Regions from separate parts of the Streptococcus sp. 2018WUSS126 genome, predicted to be linked through region 2. Evidence: predicted binding sites of a transcription regulator. Region 2 holds the regulator's gene; the other holds the start of a gene.
The links. Region 2 encodes Rex, which represses fermentation and respiration genes when NADH is low (regulators of the CRP and FNR family bind a similar motif). Its sites were predicted from a motif close to TTGTGAANTANTTCACAA; they were not measured.

Region 1: ODU34_RS09460 (class II fructose-bisphosphate aldolase) is a predicted target of Rex. The motif match lies at 5,525-5,542, and genes of this name have one in related genera.

Annotation. Positions count from the first base shown of each region.
Region 1 covers NZ_JAOTGB010000028.1:13,408-20,768, forward strand. The annotation lists gene ODU34_RS09440 (pneumococcal-type histidine triad protein) at 1-2,533, shown strand, start outside; gene rpoE (DNA-directed RNA polymerase subunit delta) at 2,660-3,241, shown strand; gene ODU34_RS09450 (CTP synthase) at 3,434-5,038, shown strand; tRNA gene ODU34_RS09455 (tRNA-Leu) at 5,316-5,401, shown strand; gene ODU34_RS09460 (class II fructose-bisphosphate aldolase) at 5,636-6,517, shown strand; gene rpmB (50S ribosomal protein L28) at 6,910-7,098, shown strand.
Region 2 covers NZ_JAOTGB010000006.1:27,160-34,520, reverse strand. The annotation lists gene ODU34_RS03395 (RluA family pseudouridine synthase) at 1-381, opposite strand, end outside; gene ODU34_RS03390 (NAD kinase) at 381-1,199, opposite strand; gene ODU34_RS03385 (GTP pyrophosphokinase family protein) at 1,183-1,854, opposite strand; gene ODU34_RS03380 (CYTH domain-containing protein) at 1,941-2,507, shown strand; gene ODU34_RS03375 (ribose-phosphate diphosphokinase) at 2,652-3,629, shown strand; gene ODU34_RS03370 (cysteine desulfurase family protein) at 3,641-4,756, shown strand; gene ODU34_RS03365 (DUF1831 domain-containing protein) at 4,758-5,102, shown strand; gene ODU34_RS03360 (DUF4649 family protein) at 5,104-5,307, shown strand; gene ODU34_RS03355 (redox-sensing transcriptional repressor Rex) at 5,442-6,080, shown strand; gene ODU34_RS03350 (gamma-glutamyl-gamma-aminobutyrate hydrolase family protein) at 6,084-6,776, shown strand; gene radC (DNA repair protein RadC) at 6,773-7,361, opposite strand, start outside.

The DNA of each region.
Region 1 (7,361 bases), on a different contig from region 2:
TATTCCTAAAAAAGATTTATCAGCTGCCGAATTGAAGGCTGCTCAAGATTACTGGAATCAAAAAGGAAGTGTGAGCTCGGCTAGTGGTAGTCAATATGGCGATAGAAACAATAGAGCTCAACAGACAACAATTAGTGCGGGGCAAGGTCAGGATTTGGCTAGTTTATTGGCTCAATTGGATGCAACGCCGCTATCTCAACGCCATGTAGAAGCAGATGGATTGGTATTTGACCCAAGAACGATTACGAAGAAAACTGCAGCAGGTGTCATCGTTCCACACGGCGACCATTATCACTTTATCCCATACAGCCAGATGTCTCCTCTAGAAGAGAAGATTTCTCGAATGATTGGTGTAAATGGAGCAGGTGTTTCTTCTGGTGCACAAGCAAGTCACTCCCAACACACACCGACACAACCAAATCGTCCAGCAACACCAATCGGCACGGTTACAACGCAACCGGTATCGCCTACACAACCAGTATTACCAACACAACCGAAGCAGTCAACAGGGAAAGTGGTTTCCTATATGGGACGTCAAATTCCTGCTTATGGAAAAGGGTTAGATGGTAAGGCATATTTTACAAGTGATGGATACATCTTTAGCAAATCCTCTATTACCTCAGTTGATGATCAAGGGTTGATAGCTAGTCATGGAGATCATTTCCATTATGTTGGTTTTGGCGAACTCGAAGATTTTGAAATCAAGCAAGTAGAGGAATGGGTTAATGAGAAGGCGGGCAAACAAGTGCCACCGAAAACATCTGAACAAGTAGAAAACGATGCTAAACCCACAACACCAAGTCAAGGGAATGATTCAAAACCTGTAAAACCAATTCAAGAAGAGAACCGCCCTGCATTTGAATACAAACAAGTAACGGCTAAACGTAAATTGGCTGGAAAAGTTGTTTATGAAATGGAAGTAGGTGGAAAAACTTATACGTATGGTCGTGACGAACTAGATTTGATGAAGATTTCTTTTGCTGAGTTGACCTTGGCAGAAAAAGATAAGCAGTATATCTTTGATATTGCACCGCTTGCAGAAGGAGATCTTACGCCAGCCATGTTGGTCGGTATGGATCAAATCCCGATGAAGGGAGCGAATGCGACCTATGATACTGGACAATCCTTTATTATTCCACACATTGATCACATCCACGTCCTACCTTACACATGGTTGAGTAAGGAACAAATTGCAACGATCCGCTATATCATGCAACATCCTGAAATTCGTCCATCTGCTTGGACTACAAGTGGACATGGTGATGGAGAAGCAACGGATCTTGTTCCCCCAATTCTAAATGCAACACCTAAAGCAAACCGCTTAGGCTTGAAAAATTGGCAAATCATTCACACCGCAGAAGAAGTCATGGATGCACGTGCAAAAGGGAAATTTGCAACAAATGATGGCTATATCTTCTCGGCGGAAGACGTACTAGATCCAGCAAGTTTTGTCTTTAGTCAAGCGTTCAGTCTACCAAGAGCGACAGGTGGTTCTCTGCGTTCAATTTCCAAGAAAGATTTATCTAAAGAAGAATTGGAAGCTGTACAAACTCTTCTTGATAAACGAGACGCTGAAGAATTGGCGAAAAATGTCACACCAATTGAGAAACGTGCAGGTTTGAAAAATTGGCAAATTGTTCACTCAGCAGAAGAATTGGCAGAAGCTAAGGCAGCAGGAAAATATACAACAAAAGACGGCTATATTTTTGACCCAGCAGACCTATTAGATCCAAAAGTGAAAATAGGTACGGATAACTATCGCATCCCACGTGTGATTACAGATGGTTACCGTCGGATTAACAAGAGTGATTTGAATTACTTAAGCGAGCTGATCCCAGCAGAGGCTATGGTAGCTCAACGTGAGAAATCTAATTCTAGTTCACCGTCAACACCTACACCAACTGAAACAGGAACAAGTGCAGGCGAGACAACAACGCCAGAACAGCCACAAGTTGCCAAAGAAACAGCAGAGGAAATTTACAACCGAGTTGAAGCGAAGAAAGTCGTTCCTTTCGAAGCACTGACCTACAATGCTGGCTATGCGACCGAAGTGCGCAACGGGACTCTAGTGATTCCGCATCAAGATCACTATCACTATGTATCCTTTAAATGGTTTGACCAAGGCAGTGCAAGAAGTCCTGAAGGGTATAGTCTAGAAGATTTCCTAGCAACGGTTAAATACTATATGACTAATCCACAAGAACGCCCTGTTTCAGACGATGGCTGGGGAGTATTTACACCAAGTACACCATCTGAATCAACAGAAGAAACAGAGACGGAAGAAAGTGATGAAGAAATTATTTCTGAAGAAACTGAGGAAATTGACGAGTTCACAGAAGAATTAAAACGAAGAGCAGAAGAGTTTGGCATGGACTTCAAAACCTTTGAACAAAGTCTGGTCACGCTCTCAGACCGTTACAAAGTTTCTTTTGAAGCTTTCGAATATGATGCAACAAGTAAAGTTGTTCGACTTGTAGATAAGGATGGGGTCAAACGGACCATCTCCCTTCCAAGTTTAGAAGAACAAGTATAGTAAACAAAATACCTGTAGCGCTGAGCTCTGCAGGTATTTTTTTACAGAAAAACGATAAAGATTATCTTTGACTATTTGCCTTTTTTAGCGTAAAATAGAAAGGAAAGACAAAAAAGGAGAACAGCCTTGGAACTTAACGTATTTGCAGGACAAGAAAAAAGCGAACTTTCCATGATTGAAGTAGCCCGTGCTATTTTGGAAGAACGTGGACGTGACAACGAAATGTATTTCAACGACTTGGTCAATGAAATTCAAAACTACCTTGAAAAATCAAACAGCGAGATTCGCGCAGCCCTCCCAACCTTCTATTCTGATTTGAATGTGGATGGAAGCTTCATTCCACTTGGCGAAAACAAATGGGGATTACGTTCTTGGTACGCAATCGATGAGATTGACGAAGAAGTGATCACTCTTGAAGAAGATGATGAAGATGCACCAAAACGCAAGAAGAAACGCGTCAATGCCTTTATGGATGGTGATGATGATGCGATTGACTATGGACATGATGATCCGGAAGATGAGGACAACTATCCAGGTAGTGTATCATCAGAATACGATGATGAAAATCCAGATGATGAAAAAGATGAAGTTGAGTCTTATGATTCGGAAATCAACGAAATTATTCCAGATGACGAATTGGACGAAGAGGATGTTGATTTAGGTGAAGATGACGACGAGTATTCAGATGAAGAGGTCGTCGACGAATAAGAATTATATCCCCATAGATTCTTAAAAATAATTTGACAAGACTACCAAATTACGATAAGATATTATCGGGCACCTCTTTTGAGGTCGGAGCTCCCTAGCGATAGGGAGCTATTTTTGTTTTTTCTTCAAGTTAATAGGAAGTATCCCCACAAATTGCTTCCTATTAGCTTGAATCGTAGAAAAGGAGTTTGCATGACAAAGTATATTTTTGTAACAGGTGGCGTTGTTTCCTCTATCGGTAAAGGGATCGTAGCAGCCAGTCTAGGTCGTTTATTGAAGAACCGAGGTCTCAAGGTAACAATCCAAAAATTTGATCCATACATCAACATTGATCCAGGAACAATGAGTCCGTATCAACACGGTGAAGTTTTTGTGACGGATGACGGTGCAGAAACCGACTTGGACCTTGGGCACTATGAGCGTTTCATCGACATTAACCTGAACAAATATTCAAATGTTACAACAGGTAAAATTTATAGCGAAGTCCTCCGTAAAGAGCGTAAAGGGGAATACTTAGGGGCGACAGTTCAAGTTATTCCACACATTACAGATGCTTTGAAAGACAAAATCAAGCGTGCAGCTCGTACTACAGATGCAGATGTCATCATCACGGAAGTGGGTGGTACAGTAGGTGATATTGAAAGCTTGCCATTCCTTGAAGCGCTTCGTCAGATGAAGGCAGATGTCGGTTCAGACAATGTTATGTATATCCATACAACACTCTTGCCTTACCTCAAAGCAGCAGGCGAAATGAAAACCAAGCCAACACAACATTCTGTAAAAGAGTTGCGTGGTCTAGGTATTCAGCCAAACATGTTGGTAATTCGAACAGAGCAGCCTGCTGGACAAGGAATTAAAAATAAACTGGCACAATTCTGTGATGTCGCTCCAGAAGCGGTCATTGAGTCCTTGGATGTCGAACATCTTTACCAAATCCCATTAAATATGCAAGCGCAGAACATGGATCAAATTGTTTGCGATCACTTGAAGCTCGACGTACCTCCAGCAGATATGACAGAGTGGACAGCGATGGTAAACAAGGTTCTTAATCTCCAGAAAAAAGTAAAAATCGCTTTAGTTGGTAAGTATGTAGAATTACAAGATGCCTATATTTCTGTAGTTGAAGCTCTAAAACACTCAGGATATGCAAATGATGCTGCTATCGAATTGGATTGGGTCAATGCAAATGATTTGACAGCAGAAAACGTAGCTGAACGTCTAGGACAAGCACAAGGAATTATCGTTCCTGGTGGCTTTGGACAACGTGGCACAGAGGGGAAAATACAAGCTGTTCGTTATGCACGTGAGAATGACGTGCCAATGCTAGGGGTCTGCTTGGGAATGCAGCTGACCTGTGTAGAATTTGCTCGTCATGTTCTCGGTTTAGAAGGTGCTAACAGCTTTGAATTAGACCCAGAAACCAAATATCCAATTATTGACATCATGCGTGATCAAATTGGAGTGGAAGATTTAGGAGGAACTCTCCGTTTAGGTCTTTATCCAAGCAAGCTCAAACGTGGCTCCAAGGCTGCAGCTGCTTATGATAATCAAGAAGTTGTACAACGTCGCCATCGTCATCGTTATGAGTTTAACAATGAATTCCGTGAACAATTTGAAAAAGCAGGTTTTGTTTTTTCAGGCGTGTCACCAGACAACCGTTTGGTAGAAATTGTTGAAATTCCAGAAAATAAATTCTTCGTTGCCTGTCAATATCATCCAGAGCTACAATCTCGTCCTAATCGCCCTGAAGGTCTGTATACAGCCTTTGTTTCAGCGGCTATGGAGAATGAAAAATAAGTGTAATCATTATAGAAGAAGATTGGTATTATTCAATCTTCTTTTATATTTTATATAAAGAAACGTAAAAGATGTCAGTATTTATAGAAGAAAATACGAAATACCACTCCCATATGGCATCATTGTCTAGATGGTTTTAAGCATTATTTATAGTAGAATATTGCAAAAGAATCAGCTAAATCAATACGTTTTGGCAAAAAAGGTAAAAATAAAAAATAAAAAATCAAAAAAGTGTTGACAAGGCTAGTTTCTAATGATATACTAGTTCTTGTGTTAAGCGGGGATGGCGGAATTGGCAGACGCGCAGGACTAAGGATCCTGTGACCGCTTTAGGTCGTGTGGGTTCAAGTCCCACTCTCCGCATAGTGGACTAGCTAAGGCTAGTCCTTTTGTTTTGTCTAGATAAGTGCAGAGCACGATATATGCTAGGTCATAAATTCTAAGAATGATACGAAACGGGCATTGTTATAGCTTTTATGAAAAGATATGTGAAACTTTTCTCAAAACTAGACGGTTTCAACTAGCATTTTCAAAATAAAAATGGTAGAATAGAAAAGTATGAGGTGCAACCTCAAAAAATATTAGGAGGCTATCGAAATGCCATTAGTTTCAGCAGAAAAATTTGTCCAAGCAGCGCGTGACAACGGTTATGCAGTTGGTGGATTTAACACAAACAACCTTGAGTGGACTCAAGCTATCTTGCGTGCAGCAGAAGCAAAACAAGCTCCAGTTCTTATCCAAACTTCTATGGGTGCAGCTAAGTACATGGGTGGTTACAAAGTAGCTCGTAACTTGATTGCAAACTTGATTGAATCAATGAACATTACAGTTCCAGTTGCTATTCACCTTGACCATGGTCACTACGAAGATGCACTTGAGTGTATCGAAGTTGGTTACACTTCTATCATGTTTGACGGTTCACACCTTCCAGTAGAAGAAAACCTTGCAAAAGCAAAAGAAGTTGTAGAATTGGCACACGCTAAAGGTATCTCAGTTGAAGCTGAAGTTGGTACTATCGGTGGTGAAGAAGATGGTATCGTAGGTAGCGGTGAATTGGCTCCAATCGAAGACGCAGTAGCAATGGTTGCAACTGGTATCGACTTCTTGGCAGCAGGTATCGGTAACATCCACGGTCCATACCCAGCAAACTGGGAAGGTCTTGACCTTGACCACTTGCGTAAATTGACTGAAGCTGTACCAGGTTTCCCAATCGTATTGCACGGTGGTTCAGGTATTCCAGATGCACAAATCCAAGAAGCAATCAAATTGGGTGTTGCTAAAGTTAACGTAAACACTGAGTGCCAAATCGCATTTGCAAACGCAACTCGTAAGTTTGCAGCGGCTTATGAAGCAAACGAAGCAGAATACGATAAGAAAAAACTCTTTGATCCACGTAAATTCTTGGCAGACGGCGTGAAAGCTATCCAAGCATCTGTTGAAGAGCGTATCGACGTATTCGGTTCAGCGAACAAAGCTTAATGTAACTGCGAAGAAATCTCGGATTTCAAGCAAACAAAGCATAAGTTTCTTAGATTAAACCAAAAAGGATTTTCTTTCGAGAATCCTTTTTATTATATAGTTTATTAAGCTCGATCTAGTTCTTCGCCATGAAGAAATCTACGATAGAAGTGAGCAGAGAACAATTAAAATATAAACCGCTCCAAAGTTTTCATGACCATAATAACTTAGAGAACGAAGAATTATGGATGGGGCGCAAACTGTAGTATTAAAATATTTACCTATGAGTATAGATACTTTAAAAAAATAAAAATGAAAATAATTCTTGCCAAGTCCAATCTTTTCTGTTAGAATAGTATGGTATGTGGTGCTAGCACATCCGATATATTTGATCAAATGAGGAGGAAGATACAATGGCTAAAGTATGTTATTTCACTGGTCGTAAGACTGTATCAGGTAACAACCGTTCACACGCTATGAACCAAACTAAACGCGCAGTTAAACCAAACCTTCAAAAAGTAACTGTTTTGATTGATGGTAAACCTAAAAAAGTTTGGGCTTCAGCACGTGCACTAAAATCAGGCAAAGTTGAACGCGTATAATAACAAAGTCGTTAGAAAAATCTAGCGACTTTTGTTTTTGGAAAAAATAGCCTAGTTATAAAGTCGATGAGGAGCAAATTCGGCCACTACATAATAAACAGGAAAGAATATCAACTATATAGCTCTTCACATTGTTGTTGAAAAGTTAATAAAGAAGGAACGTTGTCAAAAATGAACTGTGTATTGATGTGGGAGATTTTTCCAAGATCGAACATTTAAACTTGGATTGACATTAGGAGTTGTACGAGAGAGCATATCCGTAC
Region 2 (7,361 bases):
AATATGAACCTGCTTATTCTCATAATTCTGCTCAATGAGATAACCTTTTACAAAATTTGCGATTGTGGATGAATGCAAGGCAGAAGGAATGGAGGCGTAGCCAACCGGCTTATTTATCGCCAGAAAATGATCATCTTCATAGACAATATCCAACGGAAAGAAAATCGGCTTTAAACTACCAGTCAAATCCTCTTCAGCAGGTATGTCAATTGTAACCCTATCTCCAATATCAAGCAAGTAAGTTGCATTTTGCTCAATATCGTTGACCCAGATATTGCCGCCGGTATACTTAATCTTCGCTAATAGGCCTTTAGAGACACCGTGTTTTTTAAGGAAAGTCTTTATTTTCGTATGCTGGTCAGCAATGAATTCAAACCGCATTACTCCACCTCTCCAATAAAGGCGTCCTTAACCCGATTCCAAAAACTAGTATGGCTCGGTGTTGCAACAAAATGAATCTTACTATTGTCTATCTGATACTCTATACTTTCAATACTATCATAGACAAAAGTCTTATTGTCCACCGCAATCGAGTAACGGTCACTATGCTTTGGTTCAATCACAATCTTGTCTTTTTTAGGGACAACAACGGATGAACCCAAGGTGCGGTAAACACGATTGTTCAAACTTGCCACTTCTGCAATCTGCAATGCCTCGATTGTTGGATGTAAAACAGCACCACCTAATGACTTGTTATAGGCTGTTGAGCCTGTCGGCGTTGAAACCGAAATTCCATCCCCTCTAAAGCGTTCGAAGGGCACATTGTTAATAATAATATCTGCGACCATGGTCTTAGAAAGACGTTTTACTGTCGCCTCATTTAAGGCACGCGCCTCGACAATGCGGCCATCTGTCATCTTGACCTTAACATTTAAAATCGGATACGATACTCTAGCACCTGTATCAAGCTTAAGATTTTCAATCAGCTTGTCCACTTCAAAATCGCGATAATCTGTATAAAACCCCAAATGACCCGTGTGAATTCCTACAAAACGTACACGATCAATCAACTTTTCATATTTGTGAAAAGCAGATAAAAGCATCCCATCTCCACCGATAGAAATGACAATATCTGGATTTTTAGGAGTCAAAATAAAATTTGCTTCTTTTAACTTTGTCCATAATTCTTTGGACACCGCTTCACTCTTAGGATTTCGACTAGCGAGCAGAACGATTTTTTTTCTACCTGTATTCTTCATCTGTATCATCACTGTTGCCCACACCGTCATTCAGTTTGCGATAGGCAGGATCAAATAAGGCCTGCGCTTCTTGAATGTCGTTGCGGATTTTTCGCATCTCCTCATCTAATTCATAGGCAATTTTTGCTGTAACTTCCAAGCGTTTCTTGATTTCTTCTGGAAAATTCCCCTTATATTTATAATTCAGAGAATGTTCAATTGTAGCCCAGAAATTCATGGAAAGGGTTCGAATCTGGATCTCTGCCAGAACCGTCTCGTTGCCATTTATAGTATCCACAGGATACTCAATCACCACATGATATGAACGGTAGCCAGAGGCTTTCATATTGTTGATATAATCCCGTTCATGCACAATTTGCATATCCTTACGTTTCCGCAAAATAGCTAATACTTCTTCAATGTCGTCCACAAATTGAACCATAATCCGAAGACCGGCAATATCTTGCATATCTTGAGCAAGATTTTCCAATTTGATATGTCGCAGGGCCATTTTTTCTTTAATGGATTCAATCGGTTTTACCCGTCCTGTGACAAACTCAATTGGAGAATGCCGATTAGCCTTGCGATACTGCTTGCGAATCCCCCGCAGTTTGATTTTCAATTCACCAACTGTCTGAATATAGGGGTCTAAAAATTCTTCCCAGTTAAAGTCCATACGGCCCCTTTCTTGTCAAAACTTTTAAATTGTATTAGAATAACACAAAGACTAATCTATTATAACACATTGAAAGGGTTTACTGCATGAAAAACCACCTTGAAATTGAGTATAAAACCTTACTGACCAAATCCGAATACAAACGCCTGCTTACTGACTTTTCAGATGTGAGCCCAATTCTTCAAACAAACCACTACATTGATACCCCAGACCTAGATATGAAGAATCACCGCTTTTCACTCCGTATTCGTACATTTGAAGACTCAGCAGAACTAACCTTAAAAATTCCACAAGAAGTCGGAAATCAAGAATATAACCAAGTTCTAGACATCCAAACTGCTCATCATTTACTGGAAAATTTTCAACTACCAGCAGGACAAATTTCTGACATTATTTCTGCAACAGAGATTCCACTTGATAAACTTGCTGTCTGGGGAAGCCTCACGACAAAACGCTATGAGAAACAGACATCTATAGGTCTTATGGCTCTCGATGAAAATGATTATGTGGGACAAAAAGATTATGAATTAGAAGTCGAAGTGACCGATGCAGATGCAGGGAAAATTCTTTTTGATGAATTCCTTAAGAAGAAATCAATTCAATTCAAATATGCTAGTAGTAAGGTCGCACGAACAGCTGCCTACATGAAATAACTATAAAAAATCAGCCAAATAAGGTTGATTTTTTAGTTTCACTACTGAAAATTTCTCATTTTTTTGATAGAATAGAACTATCTATTGTAAAAAATACTTTTATGTCATCATAAAAGCTCAGTGTGTAAAAGGAGTTACTTTAAAATGGTACAACCACTCGGTGAACATAACATTAAATTATTCTCACTCAATAGCAACCGTGATATTGCTGAAAAAATTGCTGATTCTGCTGGAATTCCTCTTGGAAAACTGTCTTCTCGTCAGTTTTCGGATGGTGAGATTCAAATTAACATTGAAGAATCTGTACGTGGCGTAGACGTCTACATTATCCAATCAACAAGCTATCCGGTCAATAATCACTTGTGGGAATTATTGATTATGATCGATGCTTGTAAACGTGCTAGTGCCAACACCATTACAGCGGTCATCCCTTATTTCGGCTATGCTCGTCAAGACCGTACCGCTTCTCCACGCGAACCAATTACAGCTAAATTAGTTGCAAATATGCTGGTTAAAGCTGGTGTCGACCGTGTATTGACTCTTGATTTGCACGCTTCACAAATTCAAGGTTTCTTTGATATTCCAGTAGACAATCTCCTTACAGAACCACTTTTTGCAGCTTACTACATGGAAAAAGGACTCTGCGGAGAAGATGTCGTCATTGTGAGTCCTAAAAATTCTGGTATCAAACGCGCACGTAATATCGCTGAATTTCTAAATGCACCGATTGCGATTATCGACTACGCTCAAGATGATTCTGAACGTTCTGAAGGCTATATTATTGGTGATGTTGCTGGTAAAAAAGCTATTTTGGTGGACGATATTCTCAATACAGGTCGCACTTTCTCACAAGCTTCAAAAATTGTCCAAGAAGGTGGCGCTACTGAAATTTATGCAGTTGCCAGCCATGGTCTCTTTGCGGGAACTGCAGCCCAACTCTTAGATGAAGCACCAATCAAAGAAATATTAGTTACCGATTCTGTTGCAAGCAAAGAACAGCATCCTAAAAATATCGCCTTCCTAACAGCTAGTGACTTGATTGCAGATGCCATCCACCGCATCCAAGAACATCAGCCACTCAGCCCACTTTTCAAATTTACTAGTCCTGAAAAAGAAAACTAGGAGTAAACTCTTTGATTTATTTAGATAATGCAGCAACCACTGCTCTATCTCCTACTGCACTCCAACGGATGATGGAAGTGGCTCAAGAAAATTATGGAAACCCCTCCAGTATCCATCAAAGCGGTCGAAAAGCCAATCAATCTCTTAGACAAAGTCGTCAAGAGATTGCTCAGATTCTCTCCGCCTCTCCTGAACAAATTATTTTCACATCTGGAGGCTCCGAAGCTGATACTTTAGCTATTCAAGGCTATGTACTTGCACATCAATCCAAAGGAAAACACCTGATTACTACGGCTATCGAACACCATGCTGTCCTCCATACCATGCAATATCTAGAGGAGCGGTTTGGGTTCGAGGTAACCTATATCCAACCAGTCGATCAAGTAATCACCGCTCAACAAATTCAGGATGCCCTTCGACCAGATACTATTTTAGTCAGCGTCATGTTTGCTAACAATGAGACCGGTCAGCTACTTCCCATCAAGGAAATTGGAGAGCTCCTAGCCGATCATCAGGCCGTCTTTCATGTAGATGCTGTCCAAGCAATTGGAAAAATTGCAATTTCTCCCTCTGACTACGGAATTGACTTCCTCGCGGCCTCTGCCCATAAATTCCATGGTCCAAAGGGGATGGGATTCCTGTATAGTAAAGTTCATAAATTTGATTCCTTGATCCACGGCGGAAAGCAGGAACAGCAACATCGAGCAGGTACTGAGAATCTCCCTGCTATTGCTGCTATGGCGACTGCCCTAACAGAACAATATGAGTCCTTAGATACGCATCATAAGCATGTCAGTGAACTGCAACAACATATTATCAAGGGATTGTCTGGCTTAGACTATTATCTCAATCAGGCTGGACCTCATCTCCCTCATGTCCTTAATATCGGTTTTCCTGGTAAACTTAATGAACAACTACTCATGCAACTAGATTTGGCAGGTATCGCTGTTTCTAGCGGTTCCGCATGTACGGCAGGTGTTGTCCAAAATAGCCATGTTTTAGAAGCTATGTATGGAAAAGACTCCCATCGTCTGAAAGAATCCATTCGTATCAGCCTATCTGAAATCAATACAAAAGAAGAGATAGATACTCTTATCATCGAACTAAAGAAAATATTTGGAGGTTAAAATGGCATTCCAACAATCAGTTACCTTAAAAGATTGTAATTTTACTTATCACATTAGCCCTGCTATCAAAAAATATACACTCCGTGATAACACCTTTGAACAAACCAAAGCAGGCCACTATCAGCTTACACGTCTTCTGGAAGAAATTCCAAATTCAAACCAAGGATTCCTCTTGAAAATTATTATCAATCAAGACCTAACTGGTTTTAAAATTAACATTACCGACAAGTCTGGTCTTCATCTGGTAAACATTTTTAAGCCAGAAAGTAATAAGGTTATTCAAGAAAAATTCTATTTCCTCATGGATAGCTTGATTGACCGTGACATCTTTACAAAAGAGGGTTAGTATGATTGAAATTCACTATCTTGATGCTTACAAGCAAGAACGTATCCAAACATTTGAGAATAAAGATGCAGCCATTCTGGCTTTTTCCGGTTGCTTAACCCTCCCAGACTATTATCCAGTTACCAGCATTACACAAGACGGACAAGCTCTGGATTACAAAGGGACAATCGGGGATCTCTATCGCTATTTACAAACACTAGATTAGACAGTTTCCTGTTTAATCTTTTTTTAAAATCAATCTGTTGATTTTTTCACAAACTTGGACTAGAATAGAATAAAGAACTGTTTAATATATAAATAATCGATAAAGCGTATTCTATCGAAATAAAGGAGTCTAAAGTGAAAAACGATAAAAAATCTGATATTCCACGCGCAACTGCCAAACGTCTATCCCTCTACTATCGCATTTTTAAACGTTTCTATGCAGGAAATATTGAAAAAGCTAGTTCAAAAGAAATTGCTGAAGCTATCGGAATCGATTCGGCTACCGTCCGCCGAGATTTTTCCTATTTTGGAGAGCTTGGTCGTCGTGGCTTTGGCTACAATGTCAAAGAGTTGATGGATTTCTTTGCGGATATTCTAAATGATACCTCCATCACCAATGTTATGCTTGTTGGAGTCGGGAATATGGGGCGGGCCTTACTACACTATCGCTTCCACGAACGAAATAAAATGAAAATAGTCATGGCTTTTGAAGCAGATGATAATCCAGCTGTTGGAACGACAGATGAAAATATCCCAATCCATGCAATCTCAGAAATCAAGGAACGTATCAGCGAAGCAAACTCTCAGACAGCCATTCTAACGGTACCCAGCGTCAAAGCGCAAGAAGTGACCGATATTCTTGTTGAAGCTGGTGTTAAGGGGATTCTGAGCTTTTCGCCAGTTAACTTGTCTGTCCCAAAAGATGTCGTTGTTCAGTATGTTGATTTGACTAGTGAATTACAGACACTACTCTACTTTATGCGAAAAGGATAAGCAATGAAAAAACCAGTTATTGGTATTTCTGGAAATGAATATAAAACAGGGGATCATACAGAACCCCTGCTTTCTTATACCCAGACTTGCCTCGTACAAGCTATTGAAGATGCTGGCGGACTCCCACTCATCCTTCCTGTTACAGAGCCTGATTTGGCAAAATATTATATCCATCTTATTGACAAACTCATCCTAACAGGAGGACAAAATGTCCAGCCAAGTTACTATCACGAAGAAAGGACTATTGACAGCGATAATTATCTACCAAAGCGTGACGAGTTTGAATTAGCCCTCATAAGGGCTGCCCAAGAAAATCAGAAACCTATCTTCGGTATCTGCCGAGGTCTACAGCTCTACAATGTAGCTCAAGGTGGTAGCCTTCATCAATCAATTTCTGAACATTGGCAAGACATAGACGGACAAGAAGTCAGTCAAACGGTTCAATTGACTCAAAATAGTCCACTTTACGACATATATAAGTCCGATCCGAGTGTAAACTCATTTCACCGCCAGGCTATCAAAGACTTAGCACCTGACTTAGAAATCATTGCACTATCGGATAATCAACAAATTATTGAAGCAGTTCATTCAGCCTACCCAACTAAATTTTTAGGGGTTCAATGGCATCCTGAACTACTCTACGGTAAACGTGAGATTGAAAAAGACCTCTTCCACTATATTGTCAATAAACTTTAAAATAACTCACTTTCTTCTCTAAAAGAATAGTAATCCTTATTTCCAACAATTAAATGATCTAATAATACCAGTCCTAGCTTTTCGCAGGACTCTTTTAAATTCTCTGTAAATAGCAAATCATTCCTACTCGGTTGTACTGAACCCGACGGGTGGTTATGAACGATGATAATCGATGTTGCCATACATTTTACTGCGTAATGCAAAATTTCACGTGGTTCTGCAATGCTACGATTAACACTCCCAATAAAAATCGTTTTTTGACTGATAATCTGGTTCTGTGTATTGAGATAAAGTGCAACTAGATGCTCCTGCTTCTTATGCCCGATTTCATGAATCATCTTACGTCCCAACTTCTCACTTCCCAAAATTCTCTCATTTAAGAGTAGCTCTGATTGATTGATACGCTTTCCAAGTTCAATCATAGCCTTAATTTCAATCGCCTTGACGCGCCCAATTCCAGTCAAACTTTGCAATTCTTCAATTGATAGTTCTCTTAGAGCCGCTAAACTCTCCAAACGATTCAATAATTTATTGGAGAGAATAGAAACAGGTTCTTTTTTTGTCCCAGTTCTAATAAAAATTGCT